Regions from separate parts of the Paenibacillus sp. MDV22-iso6 genome, predicted to be linked through region 2. Evidence: riboswitches for the same ligand, from Rfam matches in the RefSeq annotation. Region 2 holds a riboswitch; the other holds the start of a gene.
The links. Region 2 has a riboswitch for glycine ahead of gcvT (glycine cleavage system aminomethyltransferase GcvT). Riboswitches for the same ligand answer to the same signal wherever they lie in the genome.
Positions count from the first base shown of each region.

Region 1: another riboswitch for glycine. It lies ahead of sdaAB (L-serine ammonia-lyase, iron-sulfur-dependent subunit beta); the one in region 2 lies ahead of gcvT (glycine cleavage system aminomethyltransferase GcvT).

Region 1 is NZ_JBZVDZ010000008.1:266,245-275,969, reverse strand. Features, by position in the region: gene AC4PM4_RS22965 (phosphate ABC transporter substrate-binding protein) at 1-834, shown strand, start outside; gene pstC (phosphate ABC transporter permease subunit PstC) at 950-1,885, shown strand; gene pstA (phosphate ABC transporter permease PstA) at 1,888-2,775, shown strand; gene pstB (phosphate ABC transporter ATP-binding protein PstB) at 2,788-3,543, shown strand; gene AC4PM4_RS22945 (phosphotransferase) at 3,771-4,862, shown strand; gene AC4PM4_RS22940 (MFS transporter) at 4,892-6,169, shown strand; glycine riboswitch at 6,507-6,630, shown strand; glycine riboswitch at 6,635-6,778, shown strand; gene sdaAB (L-serine ammonia-lyase, iron-sulfur-dependent subunit beta) at 6,890-7,579, shown strand; gene sdaAA (L-serine ammonia-lyase, iron-sulfur-dependent, subunit alpha) at 7,569-8,513, shown strand; gene AC4PM4_RS22925 (YhgE/Pip domain-containing protein) at 8,770-9,725, shown strand, end outside.
Region 2 is NZ_JBZVDZ010000004.1:554,306-564,030, reverse strand. Features, by position in the region: gene AC4PM4_RS14575 (helix-turn-helix domain-containing protein) at 1-399, shown strand, start outside; gene AC4PM4_RS14570 (alpha/beta hydrolase family protein) at 544-1,710, shown strand; gene AC4PM4_RS14565 (ABC transporter substrate-binding protein) at 1,737-2,717, shown strand; gene AC4PM4_RS14560 (hypothetical protein) at 2,714-3,496, shown strand; gene gcvPB (aminomethyl-transferring glycine dehydrogenase subunit GcvPB) at 3,641-5,128, opposite strand; gene gcvPA (aminomethyl-transferring glycine dehydrogenase subunit GcvPA) at 5,224-6,579, opposite strand; gene gcvT (glycine cleavage system aminomethyltransferase GcvT) at 6,576-7,712, opposite strand; glycine riboswitch at 7,910-8,010, opposite strand; glycine riboswitch at 8,014-8,136, opposite strand; gene gcvH (glycine cleavage system protein GcvH) at 8,484-8,873, shown strand; gene AC4PM4_RS14535 (PTS mannitol transporter subunit IIBC) at 9,438-9,725, shown strand, end outside.

The DNA.
Region 1 (9,725 bases), on a different contig from region 2:
GGAAGCAATAATTCCACAGGAGAAACTGCTACTGAACTTAGTGGTAACATTCTCGCTGTTGGATCAACAGCACTGCAACCTCTGGTAGAGCAAGCTGGACAAAAATTTATGGCAGTTGATGAATATAAGAACGTGATGGTACAAGTGCAAGGCGGCGGTAGTGGTACTGGTTTGACACAAGTATCCGAGGGACAAGCTACAATCGGTAACTCTGACGTATTTGCAGAAGAGAAAATCGATGACGCAGCAAAAGTAAGCGAACTGAAAGATCACCAAGTGGCTGTTGTAGCCATCGCTCCAGTAAGCAACAAAGATGCAGGTGTACAAGATTTGACGAAGCAACAACTGATCGACATTTTCTCTGGTAAAATCACAAACTGGAAAGATGTTGGCGGTAAAGATCAAGCCATCGTTATCGTAAACCGTCCTAGCAGCTCCGGTACTCGTGCAACATTCGAGAACTTTGCACTGGGAACAAAAGTGGAAGATATCCAAGGTTCTATTCAGGAAGATTCCTCTGGTACAGTTAAAAAGCTCGTAGCTGAAACGCCGGGCGCAATTGGTTACTTGGCTCTGTCCTACCTGGATGACAGCCTGCAAGTTTTGAAATACGAAGGTGTAGAAGCAACGGTTGAAAACGTAGAAGCAGGAACTTATCCGGTATGGGCTTACGAGCACATGTACACCAAAGGTGACCCGGATGCAGCAACAAAAGCATTCCTCGACTACATCCTGAGTGACGAAATTCAACAAAACGACGTGACGGAGCTTGGTTACATCCCAGTATCCGGCATGAAAGTAAAACGTGACGCAGCAGGCACTGTGACTCAATAATCTTTGAACTTGCGCATACAGCGAGAGAGGCGGACCCAGGTCCTGCCTCTTTGCGCGGTTTGCTCTGGATTAATCCCATATTTTGCATGAATTCTACTATAGAAGGATGGTTGTTATGGAACAGACCGAAGGGGGAACGGTAATGAACAACAAGTTGAAACCGCGCCGGCCCTTGAGAGAGAAGCATTATTGGGAAGAGTGGACGGGACGGATCTATACGTCGATTTGTGTCGTTTTCCTGATCGTTGTCATGTTTTCCATCGTTTATTTTGTAGCGTCCAAAGGCTTGTCGACCTTTTTCCAGGATGGCGTGAGTATGCGCGAATTTTTAACCGGAAAAACGTGGAATCCAACGGGAGAACCTGCTGCCTATGGAGCGTTGCCGTTCATTACCGGTTCATTCATAACAACATTACTTGCAGCTCTGATTGCAAGTCCACTTAGCTTGTGTGCAGCGCTCTTCATGACCGAGATTGTACCAGGTAAAGGTAAAAAGATATTGCAACCTGCGATTGAGCTGCTGTCCGGTATTCCTTCCGTTGTGTACGGGTTTATCGGTCTCAGTGTTATCGTTCCTTTATTGCGCAGCATGTTTGGCGGAGCCGGCGTCGGGATTGCAGCCGGATGTTTGGTTCTGTCTGTTATGATTTTGCCTACCGTAACAAGTATTATGGCAGATGCACTGTCTGCACTGCCGAAAGGTCTGCGTGAATCGTCCTACGCACTGGGGGCAACACGCTGGCAAACGATCTACCGTGTCATTATCCCGACGGTTCTTCCAGCTTTGCTGACAGGGATTGTACTTGGTATGGCACGCGCATTTGGTGAAGCTCTTGCCGTACAGATGGTCATCGGGAATGCACCACATGTACCGACATCACTGCTCGAATCGGCTTCAACGTTAACGAGTGTAATCACCCTGAGTATGGGTAACACCACGATGGGATCTGTTCATAATAATGCACTGTGGAGTATGGCGCTTGTCCTGCTGGTGATGACCTTTGTCTTCGTCATTCTGGTTCGCCTGCTTGAAAGGAGGAACCGGGTATGAAAATGAAGGCTAAAACGGTAGATAAAGTTGCCACATCCGTTATCGTTGTTCTGGCGCTGTTCATTGTTGTTCTCTTGCTCGGTTTGCTTGGCTTCATTCTGGTACGTGGGATTGGGCAGATTAACTGGCACTTCCTGACCAGTGCACCACAGCTGCTCAAAGGTGGAGGCGGGATTGGACCGCAATTATTCAACTCAATATTCCTGCTTGTTCTGACCTTGATTATTACGATTCCGCTCGGATGGGGCGGCGGTATTTATATGGCTGAGTACGCCAAGCCGGGCCGGATCACAAGTTTTATTCGACTCGTTGTCGAAGTGTTATCCTCGTTCCCATCTATCGTTATTGGTTTGTTCGGACTCTTGTTAATTGTTAATACATTTGGTCTTGGATTCTCCTTATTATCGGGTGCCATGGCCTTGGCTATATTCAATCTTCCACTCATGGTGCGGACAACGGAGCAAGCGTTCCGGGCCGTTCCGAAAGAGCAGAAGGAAGCGGGTCTTGCACTCGGATTGTCCAAATGGAAAATTATCACCTCCATTCTGCTGCCTGTGGCATTGCCAAGCTTAATCACGGGTACGATCCTGGCATCGGGCCGGATCTTCGGTGAAGCAGCAGCCCTGATGTTCACAGCAGGTATGAGTAGTCCACCGCTGGACTTCACGGACTGGAATCCAACGAGTCCAAGATCGCCGATCAATCCATTGCGTCCGGCAGAGACGTTAGCTGTGCACATCTGGAAAGTAAACAGTGAAGGCATTGGCCCGGATTCCAAAGAAGTAGCAGCTGGCGCTTCAGCCGTGCTTGTACTTCTCGTACTGGCGTTCAATCTCAGTGCACGCTGGATCGGTCGGGTGGTTTACCGCCGCATGACAGCTTCGAAATAAGGAGGAACCAACATGGCCATACCTTTTGGTACGGAACAGTTAAGCATATATTATGGGCATTTTCAGGCAGTTAAGCAGATCAGCCTGACTTTTCCCGAAGCCAGTGTAACGGCACTCATTGGACCATCCGGCTGTGGTAAATCCACGTTCCTGCGGTCGCTCAACCGAATGAACGACGAGATTGCCGGTTCCCGCACCGAGGGACATATCTGGATGGATGGCAATGATCTGAATGAGCCGGGCACAGATGTAATCAAACTCCGTCAGAAGATCGGCATGGTGTGGCAGAAGCCGAACCCTTTCCACAAGTCTATCTACAACAATATCGCGTTTGGCCCCCGCTACCGCGGTATTAAGAACAAGAAGGCACTGGATGAAATTGTGGAAAAAAGCTTGCGTCGCGCTGCGCTCTGGGACGAAGTGAAGGACAGACTGAATGAATCTGCCCTGGCCCTTTCGGGTGGGCAACAGCAGCGGCTCTGTATCGCCCGCGCGTTGTCGGTTGATCCGCAGATTTTGCTGCTCGATGAGCCGGCATCTGCGCTTGACCCGGTATCAACGGGTAAGGTGGAGGAGTTGATCTCGGAGCTCAAGAAGGAGCTGCGGATCGTAATTGTTACCCATAATATGCAGCAGGCGGCACGCATCTCGGATTATACAGCTTATTTTTATCTGGGAAGCATGATTGAGCACGGGGATACGGAACATATTTTCACCAACCCGGACAATCGTCTGACTCAAGAATATATTATGGGACGTTTCGGTTAACTGTTAAATTGGATGGAGTATGAGATCGAGATAGATTTATAGAGATAGAAGGAAGCATAACACTCGGGCGAGGTCGTTCGGGGGTTATGCTTTTTTACATCATTCTACATATGGAATAGTTTGCCAAAATAAAAACAATCATGCTACGATATTTGTGAGCACCACCTTTAATTTGATAAGAGAAGGAGATGTGGATCATAACTACCCATAAGATTGCCCATGACACCATGGCAACTGAAATTATCTCGCATTATTCCATAGAAAAGCCTGCAATTTCCTTTATCCGACATAATGAAAATCTAACGTATCAGGTGGTTGATGAATCAACCGGAGAGAAGTACCTATTGCGTATACATAAAGCCGCTTTTGCAAGCATGACGGGCATCCAGCATACACGACCTGCACTTGAAGCAGAGATGAATCTACTTTATACATTACGGGCTACCAGACCATTGCGGGTGCAGACTCCTGTACGCAATACATCGGATGAGTGGGTCACCGTCTGGTTGGACGAAGCAGGAGAAGAGATCTGTTGTACTGTTCTGGAATGGATTGAGGGCAGGGATATTAAGCAGGGAGAACGTCTGACAACAGCGCAGATTCATGATTTGGGCGTACAGTTGCAGACGTTGCACCAATATGGACGACGACCAACGGGAGCTCCTGAGCCTCAGGTGGGTTCACTGAAGTCTGAAAGCGGGCAGCAGACGAATGACCGTGAACAGCACGCTGATAAGGCGATCATCTCAGATATATATAACGATAGCCCTGCCTTAGAGCAAATGGGAGTAAGACCAGCCTATGGCTCGATCAAAGAGAATCTGGTCATGTTGGAGCAATTGGAGGAAGGCGTTAGACGTGGTATCTTTACTCCTGAAGATTTCGATCTGATTCGTGAGACGTTTGAGAACATTAACGGGCAACTCGAAACGTATCCGCACAATGCCGAGACATGGGGAGTAATTCACGGAGATATTACCCGCGGCAATCTGCTAGTGACGGATCAGGGTATATCTATGATTGATTTTTGTTTATACGGTTATGGCTACTATCTCTTTGATGCCGGAGGTGCGGCTACGATTTTCAATCGGGAGGAACGGGATGTCTTCCTATCGGGATATACGGAGCAGACAGGACCACTGACGAAGCGTGATATTCGGTTAATGGAAGGATTCATGCTGATCTTTACGTTCGGCTATTTTGCATTTCAGATGGAGAATGAGTCCAGGTACGAATGGATGAAAGAGCGGATGCCTCTTATATGCAGCAAATTTTGTAGACCATATCTGCAGAACGAGAGTATTTTCTATGAGTTATAATTTGTGATTTCTAGTGGGTGGGTAGCGCTATGAAGAACATTCGTGCAAAGAGAGTTGCATCGAAGGGGCAGTCTGGTGGCTGGAAGCATGCCGGATTGCTACTTAGCGGAGTGGGCATATCCAATCTGGGTGATTTCATATATATTGTGGCGATCAACCTGATGGTATTGAATATGACACAGTCTCCAGCGGCAGTCGCAGGGTTGTGGATTATCTCGCCGATTGCTTCGGTGTGCACTAAGTTTTGGTCAGGCAGCCTGATTGATCGTTATGATCAGCGACAGCTGATGATTGGTGCTGATATGCTACGGGCATTGTTGGTGGCGGCGCTCCCACTGATGTCCAGCCTATGGATGATGTACGCAGTGATGTTTCTGATCAGCATGTCTTCATCTATATTTGTCCCTTCCTCTCAGGTATACATTACCCGGTTGGTACCTGCTGAACGGCGCAAGCGCTTCAATTCCCTACAAGCCCTGATCAGCTCAGGGGCATTTATTACCGGCCCAGCAGTTGCAGGAGTGATGCTAATTTATTTATCTCCGGCGGCAGCCATTTATGCCAATGCGGTTTCTTTTGCTGCTTCTGCGTTGATTCTAATGTTTCTTCCCAAACTGGGCATTGGAGAACAGAATATAGGGACGGGAAGCAGACTCACACCTCGGATGATTGCCCAGGATTGGAGAGCTGTACTGAGCTTCAGCCGAAAGTCGGGCTACGTGGTCGGTATATATGCCCTGTTCCAGATTATTCTGGTGGTCGGCATGTCGCTGGATGCTCAGGAAGTGGTGTTTATCCGTCAGGTGATGAACCTGCCTGAATCACAGTACGGAGCATTAATGAGTATCACCGGAATCGGTTATTTGGCAGGTTCCATGCTGGTTTGGATGTTCGCCAAACATTTGCCGATCCGTCACATGATGGGTGGCGGTGTACTTCTGGTCGCGCTGGGTTATTTTCTGTTCTCCCGTTCATTCTCGTTTGAGCTGGCGGCGGTTGCCTTTATTCTGCTCGGTCTGTGCTCCGCACTGGCGAATACGGGCCTGGTTACCTTTTATCAAAATAATATCCCTGTCGATCTGATGGGGCGAATGAGCAGTGTACTTGGACTAGTGTTAAGTATGCTACAGGTGGCTTCCATTTTGATTGCAGGCGTAGTGGCCGAGCAGTTGTCACTTCGTATGGTATATACAGTTGTATCCGGGGTTATGCTGCTGGCTGCGTTGGGATTGTGGGTGACGAGTATGCTTCCTTCCCGAAGCAGGTATTACGATGAACCATCGAAGCCCAAGGCGATGGTGGGGTGACAGGCAGAAATACGGCAATTCTAGTACAGAATAAAGGTTACCTGAATACCCGAACCGTTCTGTGGAACATAACATAAATAGTATTAAACACTGATAGTCACTAATAGAAAATGAACAATGTATACGCTTTCGAGATGAAACGCATTAACACATTCATGTGATGAAAGTTTACAGTTCGTTAATTTATTTAGTGTATAAAATGGAAAAAAGCAAATATTCACAAAGAAATCGTTAAGTTTGTTGACACTGATCTTCCGGTCGATTAATCTTAATGAGAAAGTATTAAAAACTTCAATTATCGTTCTGTTACAAGATCAGAATGGTTCCATACAGCGAATGATAGCGAGCGGGAGAGACCTGGGCATGTCGAGTAAAATGGCAGCTGTCGGGCACCGAAGGAGCAAGCTGCTACGCACCCGGCGCAGTGGTTAATCTCTCAGGTAAATGTACCATCGTTGGACGCAACTCTGGAGAGTGCGCGAAACTGCGCCACCCAAGGGGTATATGGTCAAGCAGCACGGTGTGCAGGGTGACATCACCTGTGAATACAGGGATTGCATCGATCCGCCGCGCTGCTTATCATGAAACTCTCAGGTATCGAGGACAGAGAGAGGGCCTAGGGCCTTCTTCTGTCCTTTTTTGATGTCATCATTCAGTAATAAAGGAACATTATGGGTGTACGTCTGGATGAAAATGACGATTATAAATGGAGGGTTTGCGATGCGTTTTAAAGACGTTTTTTCAATTATTGGTCCGTCCATGACAGGTCCATCAAGTTCACATACGGCTGGAGCGGCAAGATTGGGGCGAATTGCCCGTCAGTGGCTGGGGTGCACGCCTGAACGCGCTCGATTAACACTGTATGGCTCGTTCGCCGATACGTATCAGGGGCATGGTACGGATCTTGCGTTAATCGGTGGCCTGCTTGATTATGTGACTGATGATCCACGTATACCGGATGCAGAACAATATGCAGAGGAAGTGGGTATGGAGGTAGAGTTTTTTACAAGTGGCCTGCCTGCTCCTCATCCGAATACGGTCAAGATTGAACTGTGGCATGGAGACCGTCAATGCTCACTAATTGGTGCTTCCATTGGCGGAGGTAGTGTATCGGTGCATGCATTGAATGATTTTCGTGTACAGATCAGCGGAGAGTTTCCCACACTTGTACTGCGCCATTCGGACAAAGCAGGGGTGCTCGCTTCCGTAACCTCCACCATCAGTTCGTCCGGGGTGAACATCGGGTACATGCAAGTGGATCGGAAAGCCCGGGATGGTGAAGCATTGACAGCGATGGAGATGGATGGTGTGCCAAATCCTGAGATGCTGAACCGTCTGCGGTCACTGGATCATATGCTGGACATTCGCGTGATTGATTTGAAGAGAGGGGTCGAGCCTGATGCGGTTTAAACATCTACATGAACTGAATACCATCTGTACAGCAGAATCCAAAACCATCGCCGAGCTGATGATCGAAGAGCAGGTTCAGGAGACGAATATCCCGGAAGCGGATGTTGTACGGCAGATGTCGGATTACTATCAGGTGATGAAGGAAGCTGTACACAAAGGGCTGACAGAAGATACGACATCACGCAGCGGTTTGACTGGCGGAGACGGCAAAAAAATGGCTGAGTACATTCGTAAAGGTGAGACTTGTTCTGGAGATGCTTCTGCACTGGCCATGGCGTATGCCCTTTGTGTATCGGAAGTGAATGCCTCCATGGGCCGGATCGTTGCCACACCAACAGCCGGTTCTTGCGGCATCATTCCGGGTGTGTTTATTAGCTCCCAAGAGCGTTTTGGCTGGAGTGACGAGCATCTGGTGAACGGTCTGTTCTGTGCGGGAGCGATTGGTTATGTCATTGCCAACAATTCATTTATCTCCGGTGCCGAGGGTGGCTGTCAGGCTGAAGTGGGTTCTGCCATCGGTATGGCCGCTGGAGCCATGGTGGAGCTGCGTGGAGGGACGCCGGAGCAAGTGGTTCATGCGGTTGGCCTCGCGTTAAAAAATACATTAGGCCTTATCTGCGATCCCGTCGCAGGCCTCGTGGAAATTCCGTGCATCGTGCGTAACGGACTGGGTGCCGTAACTGCGTTGGCTGCGGCCGACATGGCGCTGGCCGGGGTACGAAGTGCCATTCCTTCTGACGAAGTCATTGATGTCATGCTGGAAGTGGGCAGTGCGATGCCGAGCAGGCACCGTGAAACGGCCCAAGGTGGGCTTGCCCAAACACCGACAGGACGGAAAATGATGGAGAAGCTTGCTAAACCGAAGGCGAAGCGTGCTGAGCCTGAGATTGAAGCTGAGTCTCCTGCTGAAAATGAACCAGAAGCCAAGGCATAACATGCATGAACGTACATGAACTGAATTTAATTCGTGGAGCTTGATCATTAACGGTAATGATCTGCTCCCATCTTGATAAAAAAGCCGATACGAATTCTTCCTGGTGAAGAAGCGTATCGGCTTTTTTGTTGTTCCAACAAAGAAAAATAAAAAGGTATTGACGTTTATATATCGTTTAGATATATTATTTATTTTCATATATCAACACGATATATAAGATCGAGAATAAGTTATACAAATTAAGGAGATGGATAACATGAAAAGTGTTTTTCAAACGAGTCTTCTGTTTTTGAAAAATGGAGCTACAGTAGTCGGGTTAATTACAGCCGTACTGTTCCAGGTTTTTTTTAATACCATTTGGCTTAGTGGATATGATCAGGTAAATGCACGGATGAATCAGCTTGCTGTGACCATCGTAAATGAAGATGGGGCTGCGGCTGAGCCTGTGGCAAAGTCTCTTGCAGAGGGGCTTCATTTCGCGATTAAACCTTCGGCAACTATGGAAGAAGCCAGACAGATGTTAACGGACCGGGATGTATACATGATTATCGAGATTCCATCCGGTTTCATGCAGCAGGCGGGAGACTTGTCAGGCCCGGTGGCAGTGAAGTATGTAATGAATGAATCCAATGTGGCTACCGTAAAAAGTGTGATGCAGACCGTATCCGCACAAGTTACAGCGACGTTGAACCGTGAAGTACAGCAAAACAGCATTCGGGGAGTGCTGAATCAATCAGGTATGGCTGACGATCAGGCGAATGCGATGGCAGCGGGGTTATCTTCCCGGGTGGAGGCAGAAGTGGAACGGCTGAATCCAGTTCATAACTTTGCTTTTTCCATGGTACCAATGTTGATTGTGACGGCTACCTTTACAGGTGCAATGCTTCTTGGCATGAATCTGCAAAAGGTTTCTGGTGAACTCAGTAGCAGGGCAGGAAAATGGGAACGCTTTTGGGCGCGCAATATCATCAATGTTGGTGCTGCATTTATCGTATCGCTCGTTGGAGCAGGGATGATGCATGTTATGGGTGTATCATCAGCAGATGGATGGTGGATGTTATGGCTATTTCAGTTGTTGATTACTTTATCTTTTCTATTCGTGGCGCAATTGAGCTTGCTGCTGCTTGGAAATGCTGGAGCATGGTTAAACAGTGCCTTGTTGCCTCTGCTGATGTTGTCATCAGGCGCAACCATTCCGCGCGATGTCATGCC
Region 2 (9,725 bases):
GTCTACCGCAAAGTAAGACGTAACATCGGTGGAGCTACCGTCAACATATGGCGTATCACGGATTCGGAATATCGGATATATGGCAAACGCAATGCTGGCGCGGTCCTTTATGATGATTTTAGATTGGCAGCTACGCATCGTCTCGATGACATCAATGTTTTTGAATCGGTGACTAAAGAAGCTCTGGAAAAATACGACGCAGATATGCTGATTATCATGGTAGATTCCACGCAGCAGGCGGCCCGGGAATGGAAGGCGCTTCAGGCCAGTGAGCAGTGGCATCGTTTGACAGCGGTTCGGCATGGACATGTGTACGAGGTGGGGACAGAAAAATTGTTTGAGTATTCAGCTTGGTCGCATGATCGGGCGCTATCCTATTTTATGCGGTTATTTGGCTGACTAAAGTCCAGTTCACTCCGTTTATATATCCATGTTTAGCTGAAGCAATGAATGATATGATACGTATTGAGAAAGAAAATCATTATCAGTGTAAAGAGGAGGTGACATTCCATTTCTGGAAAGCCGCCTTGGAATCTAGAGCAATTGTTTAAAGCACCTCGATTATACCCGGTTTCCGAAGATCAACATACCGGCGTACATGCTTGCTTCTATGAGGGTGTGTCATATAAAGGTCGTGCTACTCGCATATTTGGCTACTACGGCATCCCGCGTCCGGTCTCTCCTAACGAGGAAGTTCCCGCGGTAATTTTGGTTCACGGTGGTGCGGGAACAGCTTTTAGCAGTTGGGTGAAAGAATGGATGGCACGAGGGTATGCTGCGATAGCCATGGATCTGGAAGGGCATGTTCCATTCGGGGATGAGGAGCACACCGAACGGATGGAATGGCCTTCACATTCATGGAGTGGTCCTGAGAAACAGGGTGTATTTGCAGATTACGAACAGCCTGTTGAAGATCAATGGATGTATCATGCCGTAGCCGCTGTAATATTGGCTCATTCATTGCTCCGCTCTTTTCCGGGTGTAGACAAGCAGAGCATAGGTATAACAGGAATTTCATGGGGAGGCATCATCACAAGTTTGGTTGCGGGGTTAGACACCAGGCTTTCTTTTGCCATGCCCGTTTATGGCTGTGGGTATTTGCATGAACCGGGTTCCTATTATGGGCTTAGCTTTGCATCGATGCCGGAGGCAGAGGCAGAACGTGTTCGTCTATTATGGGATCCATCCACATATCTGTCGGAAAGCAGCTTGCCGATGTTATGGCTTAACGGTAGTAATGATACCCATTTTCCGTTGACCATATTTAACAAGTCTTTTGAGCAGCATCTGGAGTGCCATCCGAACAACAAAAGCAGACTAAGCCTTCATCCGGGTCTTGGACATTCTTATAAGGAGGCATGGGCATGCGAGGGGGTCTTCGCTTTTGCAGACAGTATCGTTAAAGCGAAACCTGCGCTTATTGAAATATGTGAGGAGAAGCACGAGGACGGTTGGTTTGTCGTTCGGTATGATTCATGCCTTCCTGTCCTGGAGGCCAATCTTTATTGGTGCGTGGATGATCGCAATTGGAGAACCGCAAGATGGGAGTCCATCCCTGCTTCGTTGGATACAACGAACTGCAAAGCGCTCATACGTCTTCCACAGCATGGAAGTTCGTTTTTTATGAATCTAAGAAATGAAAAGGGCTGGATCACAAGCACACGTGTAATGAGAAATGAGAGAACGGCAGAAGACAAAATAACAGAATAACGAATGAATAAGGGGATCTGTAGAAAATGAAACAACGAAATCAACGCTACTTCACGTTAACAGCAGTTTTGCTTGCGGTGCTATTATTGATTGTGGCCTGTGGCAACAAAGAGAAGTCAGGTTCGTCTGAGGCAGAACCGACGAAACAGGAACAAGCGGCTTCGGAAGAGTCCCAAGATGCCACGTTTACATTTAAGGATACAAATGGTGAGCAGACATTACCACAAAAGCCAGAAAATATCGCTTCCACAGTGACATATTTGACGGATCACCTGATTGCACTTGGCATGACGCCACAAGCTACAGTAAAATCACAGAACGAAGATTTTCCGTTATATTTGAAGCCATTCTTGAATGATGTGGCTATCATCGGTGATCAAGGTAAGGTCAGTGTAGAGAAAATGCTCTCTCTTGGACCAGATCTGATTGTGACGGATACGAACAGCAAAGAGCAATACGAGAATTATGCCAAAATTGCTCCAACGGCCATGCTTGAGAATGGATATGTGGCACCTGATTGGCAGACGGCATTTCGAGCTACCGCGGCGGCCTTTGGTCTGAACGAAAAGGCAGAAGAAGTGATAAAAACCTATGAAACGCATAAAGCTGAGGCGATCCAAAAAGTTCACGCCAAAGCAGAGGGTAAGACACTCATGGTATTGCGGATAAGAAATGATATTCGGTATTACGGAGACATGGACTACAAATGGCTTTATGATGATTTCGGTTTCTCCAGACCGGCTGTTTTCCCCGTGACAAGCGCTGAAAGTCGCTATGAAGTATTGTCTAATGAAAAGTTGCCAGAAATCGATCCGGATTACATTATCCTTATCAATGATAATGAAGAGATCTATAACAATCTGCAGACCTTGGGGATTTGGAAAAACATGAAGGCTGTTAAAAATAATCAGGTATTCCAGGTGGCTTCAGATTCGTGGTTTGGCGGGTATGGACCCAATGCGGCTACTTCCATGCTGGATGACCTGAATCGTTTGTTCGGCGAATGATGAATGACCGGATTCGTGAGGAACTGGGGAAGCACTTTAATCTTGTACAGGAACTGAATGGTGTACCCGTGGCATCGCTATGTGGAGAATCTATTGTTGATCCGGAGGCAATGAGAAGCTTTTTGTCCGCCTATCAACAGTTAATCGAGGGACAGGATCTAACGGTTGCCGCAGCCTATTTCACCAGTTGGTTCGGGGATGTGGCAGCTGCGCTGCAATATACCGTATCCGTCCATGATTCAGCTCCGAATTTTTCGCTAGCCAATCTGAGTATACATTTGATGAAGGAAACCGGGTATACACGAATTGCTTTTCAACTTGAGAACATGGATGTCACTCTCGCTCCGAAGGATTCGGAGGAAAGAACGGTCTGGCTTGAAGCAGAATTAAGACGTTTTTACAGTCAGACTGCACGTCCCCTCATGGAGTGTTTGTCCAAAGCTTCTGGGTTGCATGTCAGCATGTTGTGGGGGCAGTTGCCAACGGCTCTGCAAAACTACAGGGAGAATATTCATAATACGTATCAAGACGATGAAGCTCTCTTGCGTCAGTTTGCCGCTGATGAACTGGTGCTGCAAAATGGTCTGGAAGCTGATGTATTTGGTCTGGCCAAGAATCCGCTTCGTGTCAGGGTTCGGATGATTGATCATCCGCTGGAGCCTACGAAGAGACTTGCGATCAAAAACGTCTGTTGCTTGCAATATTTACGACAAGGTCGCTCCTATTGTTACACCTGTCCGCGATTGGGCAAGAAGGAACGGGCCAATTGGAAGCCCTAGACCGGAGAAGATAAAATAAAGCTGACAGGTTAATAAGCAATAAAGAAAACAGCCGCGCAGAAAGCAAAATGCGGCTGTTTTTGGCATTTATTAATGATTATCAACGACTGAATATGTTTTCATTAGTTTATTAGAGGTTAGCTTTTAACTGCAAGCACAGTTCAGTACAGGTTTACGGGCTGCTGTTGTTTCATCCAGACGGGTAACCGGTGTGCCGTAAGGGGCATTGAGTACCAGTTCAGGCGTTTCTTCTGCTTCCTTGGCAATGCGAATCATCGTATCGACAAACCCATCAAGGGTTTCTTTGCTCTCGGTTTCGGTTGGTTCGATCATGATGCACTCCTCGACGTTCAGCGGGAAGTACACGGTTGGCGGGTGATACCCAAAATCAAGCAATCGTTTGGCAACATCCAGTGTACGTACACCATACTGTTTCAACCCCCGGCCAGACATAACGAATTCATGTTTGCACACGCCTGGATACGGAATCTCGTAGTAAGGTGCGAGACGGGCCATCATGTAGTTGGCGTTGAGCACCGCACATTCAGATACCCGGCGTAAGCCTTCAGGTCCATAAGTACGAATGTAGGCATAGGCGCGGACCAGAATACCGAAGTTACCATAGTAAGCTTTGACCCGGCCAATGGATTGATCACCTTCGCGATCCAATGCATATATACCCTCATCATTTTTGATGACCATCGGTTTCGGCAGAAATGGAATCAAGCGGCTCTTCACACCAACCGGGCCGGCACCAGGTCCACCTCCGCCGTGCGGAGTACTCATCGTTTTATGCAAGTTCAGATGCACCACGTCGAAGCCCATATCGCCAGGTCGGGTGATGCCCATAATGGCATTGGAGTTGGCTCCATCGTAGTACAGCAAGCCACCTGCCTGATGCACAATGGAGGCAATCTCCTGAATGTCTTTTTCAAAGAGTCCGAGTGTATTCGGGTTAGTCAGCATGAGCGCTGCGGTGTCCGAACCAACAGCTGCGCGAAGTGCGTCAAGATCTACCAGACCGTCTGCGCGGGAAGGAATCGTTACCGTTTCGAAACCTGCTACGGTTGCACTTGCCGGGTTGGTCCCATGAGAAGAATCGGGTACGATGACTTTCGTACGCCGTTCACCACGACCTTCGTGGTAAGCACGGATCATCATGAGCCCGGTCCATTCGCCATGTGCACCAGCGGCCGGTTGCAGCGTAACGGCGTCCATCCCGGTAAGTCCGGCAAGGTCATTTTGCAACGTGTAGAGCAGTTCAAGTGCACCTTGAATGCTGGATTCATGCTGATATGGATGAATTTTGGCGAACCCGTTGTAACGGGCCACATCCTCATTAATCTTCGGATTATATTTCATCGTACAAGAGCCCAGCGGATAGAATCCGTTATCTATCCCGAAATTACGACGAGACAGGGCAGTGTAATGGCGAATGACGTCAACTTCAAAAACCTCAGGCAATGCTGCTGCTTCCGACCGAAGCATTTCCCGGGGAATCAGGGAATCCACAGCTTGACGGGGAACGTCGCATTCGGGCAACGAATAAGCGACCCGACCCGGACTGCTGAGTTCAAAAATCAACGATTGCTCCGGTGCTGGAGAGGCAGCCTGGTTAGTGTCTGTTGTGATAGTTTCAGGTTGGCCCGAAGTGGAGATAGAGGTTACCGTTTCCGATTGTCCTTGTGCTGATGTCGTCGTAGTTGTCTTTGTTGTCGTTTCCTGAGTCACAGCGATCCCTCCAATACACGTGCGAATTCGTCGATCTCTTCCTTGCTGCGTCGTTCAGTAACTGCAATCAGCATATGTCCGGCGAGCTCGGGATAATCACGGCCAAGTTCATACCCGCCAATGAAACCTGCATCGAGCAATTTCAGTTGCAGTGGTTCCACATTTGTTCCTTCAGGCAGTTGGATAACAAACTCATTGAACGTAGGGGCGGTAAACGTAAGAGAGACGCCTGGAATTGCGGTAAACGTATTAAGGGCATAATGGCTCTTTTGCAAATTCAAATCAGCAACGTCGATCATGCCTTGTTTACCCATAATGGACATATATACAGAGGCGCTCAGCGCGAGCAACGCCTGGTTGGAACAGATGTTGGACGTCGCCTTTTCACGGCGGATATGCTGTTCCCGTGCTTGCAGCGTGAGTACAAAACCACGCTTGCCGTTGCGGTCCGTTGTCTGGCCTACAATTCGGCCAGGAATTCGGCGCATATGAGCCTGGGATACGGCGAAGTATCCGCATGTTGGGCCGCCGAGTGAAGCGGCGATGCCAAGGGGCTGCGCGTCGCCAACGACGATGTCAGCACCCAGCTTGCCTGGGGCTTCCAGCAGACCCAGCGATAGCGGGTTGGCGCTGACCACGAGCAGGCTCTTGTGCGCATGCGCAAGGTCTGCGGCCTGTTTTACATTTTCCACGGCGCCGAAGAAGTTCGGGCTTTGAATCATGACGGCTGCGGTGTCATCGGACACGGCGGCTTGCAGGGCATCCCAGTCTGTTACACCATTTTGATATCCAATCTCAACAATCTCCAGATTGAGGCCGTGAGCATAAGCTTGCAATACCTGACGGGATTCGGGGTGCACGGTACGTGACACAATCAGTTGTTTGCGGCGGGTTGCCGCTGCGGCCAGATTGCCTGCTTCCGCAAATGCAGTTGCACCATCGTACATGCTGGCATTGGCTACAGCCATGCCTGTCAACTCACAGATGTAGGATTGAAACTCGAAAATCGCCTGCAATTCTCCTTGGCTGATCTCGGGTTGATAAGGTGTATAGGCTGTATAGAACTCGGAACGGGAGATGACATGATTAATGACGGAGGGAACGTGGTGATCATAAATGCCTGCACCCAGGAAACTGGCGTGTGTCTCGAAGTTGGCATTCGCTGCCGCTTGCTTCGACATATGACGTGTCAGTGCGTATTCATCCAGTTTGGAGGAAACAGGCAGTTCGCCCTGATAGCGAATCTCCTGTGGAATGTCATGGAACAGATCCTCAATCGTTTCCACGCCGATGGTTGCCAGCATGGCACTCTGATCCTGCTCGGTCATGGGAATGTAGCGATGCTTGCTCATGCTTGATCAGCTCCTTGAGTAGGTGTCTTTGGCGCACGTGTCCGTTTATGAAAAGGGGTCTTCACAACCTCGGCTTTCAATTTCTTGCCACGAATCTCAATCTCCAGCGGGGTACCCAGTGCAGCATATTTGCTATCAATCAAGGCCAGCCCCAGATTGCGTTTCAACGTAGGCGACTGAGTGCCTGTGGTCACTTCACCAATCTGCACGCCTTCGGCGTAAATGGGATAATGAGGGCGAGGGATGCCGCGCTCCAGCACTTCGATGCCGACCAGCTTTCGGGCAGGCCCATCATTTTTTTGCTGCAACAAGGCTTCATGTCCGATAAACGGTCCTGCATTTAGCTTCACAAACATACTTACGCCAGCCTCCAGCGGTGAGATGGTTGCAGACAATTCCTGTCCATACAGGGGCAGCTTGGCTTCAAAGCGCAGCGTATCCCGGGCGCCTAGTCCAGTCGGAACGAGTCCGTGACCTTCTCCGGCTTGCATCAATCCGTTCCAGACCGCAGCGGCTTGTTCCGCAGGAACATAGAGCTCAAAGCCATCTTCACCGGTATATCCGGTGCGGGATAACAGCAATGTAACGCCACATACCTTCGCATTTGCTACAAATCGGAAAGGCTCAATCGAAGACACATCGGTATCTGTCACCGTTCCGAGAATATCGACTGCCAGCGGACCTTGCAGGGCAAGCAGCGCCGTTTGATCCGAATCATTGGTCATCGTTACGCCTGGCGTCATGTGCTGTTGCAGCCATGCCCAGTCCTTGTCGATGTTGGAGGCGTTAACTACCAGCATATAATGCTGGTCTTTCAGTTTATAGATCAGCAGATCATCGACCACGCCGCCATCCGGATAACACATTAACGTGTATTGGGCCTGACCGGGAACGAGTGTTGTTATATCATTGGTGGTCATGTACTGTAAAAAAGCTTCTGCGTGTTCACCTTGTACGGTGAATTCACCCATGTGGGATACATCAAATAATCCGGCACGTTCTCTTACCGCTTCGTGCTCTTTCTGAATTCCACTGAATTGTACCGGGAGCTCCCAGCCACCAAAATCAATGCATCGTACGCCTTCATATTGCTGATAGAGTGGAAAGAGTGGGGTTCTAAGCAAATCGGACATCCAATCACCTCGTCATGGGCCGTCAACCGGCCGAGTGTGTAACCGTGGATCAATGAATCTGGCATCATATTTTATTATAAAAGTAAGGTAAGGACGCTATAGGCAGCGCCGCTCTATAACCTGTTTTCGTTTTTTTGGGAAAAAGGAAAAGGACAGGCCAAAGAATCGGCATGCCAGAAGCACGCTGTATTCTTAGGCTCTGTCCTTGGTACCTGAGAGTTACCCCGCCGAATGATGCAGCAGGTTTCCCCTTGGGTGATCATAACGCCCATACAGGGCGATTAGATGCTCTCCAGAGTTGCGTCCCGTAAAAGTCCTTTTGCCTGAGAGATTCACCTCCGCTTGTCGGTGGCTTACTCCTTCGGCGTTACCGCATGTACACCCTGATTCGGGTGTCAAGGGTAATCTCTCCCTTTACATTCATCCGCGGGTATTGCATAGACCAATTAAACACATTTACTACTCTCATTAAAGCCTGAATCGTCTATTGATGTCAAGAACGATATCATAGATATGAACAAAAAATCCGAATGAAATTTTTAATTAACATTAAAATGTACGTCTATTTATAAAGAGTGCGCTTACTTTTCTAATATTCACCATTATATGTAGGGAGGGTCCATTTGAGTTACAGGCATATAAGGAAGAAAAACAAATAAATTGTGAGGTATCTTGACATTTGAATCGAAAATATCATACGCTATGTTCTGGGAAAAAGGTTAAGGTCAAAGAAACGCATGCACTCATTAATGAAAAGCGAGGCGGATATCGATGAGCGAATTGAAAAGTGATTTCCTGTACAGTGAAGAGCACGAATGGGTGCAGACCGTAGGGGAGGATACCGTACGTATTGGCATTACCGAGTTCGCGCAGCATCAGCTGGGTGACATTGTGTTTGTAGAATTGCCTGACCTTGAATCGGATGTAAAAGCGGAAGACGGCATTGGAACGATTGAATCCGTCAAAACCGTTTCGGATTTGTTTTCTCCTGTCAGTGGAACGATTATTGCTGTGAATGATGCATTGCAGGATTCCCCGGAGCTGGTTAACAACTCCCCATATGAGGAAGGCTGGATGATCGAGATTCGTGTTGAGGGCGACCTCACAGCAGCACTTTCCACATTGATGAACGCGGATGCGTATCGTAAACATACGGAATAATATTAAGGTGCAAATTTCCGCTAGATACGGAGTTTCAGCTTAATGGAAAAGTTCGTTTAACGTAATAAAAATGAATCGATTGATTATAGATCCGGATGGTGATACAGCTCATTCGGAGAATACTTAGGCGCAATTGCCTCACCTGGGACAGGGTGAGGCAATTGCGCTTTTTCGTTGTTAACAGACGAAAGGGATGGAATGAATATCAATTAACGTGTTTCATCAATATTTCTAATTGAGATAGAAACAGCTCGTTCAAATAGAATAAATTTACAATTTCGTTTGTCATTAAAATGGGGCATTTCGTGGGTATGATACATGAAAGGGAATAACAGGTTCCATTCCATATACAAGGTTCAAACATGGGACAATCCTTTAAATTTAAATCTTGTCATCAACGTTCATGACGGAAGTAGGTTTTCATTTCGTTGTAGAAGATACCGTTTTCATTTACGATATGGTTGTAAATTAAGATTTATTGAAGATTTGTACCTTTGTTCGTCTGGATCATCGTTGTCAAAATTCAGTGGAATTAAGGTTTAATATGTTGAGGAGGTTTTCAATATGAGTTCAGTGGACGCAAAGTCCGAAAAAAGCGGAGGAATACGGGTCGGCGTTCAGAAGTTTGGACGTTTCCTGAGTGGTATGGTTATGCCGAACATGGGTGCATTTATCGCCTGGGGTTTGATTACGGCATTGTTCATTCCAAAAGGATGGTTCCCTAACGCAGATTTTGCATTGCTGGTTGATCCAATGATCAAATATTTGCTGCCTTTGCTTATCGGTTACACAGGCGGTACCATGGTACACGGCCAACGTGGTGGTGTAGTCGGTGCAATAATGACCATCGGG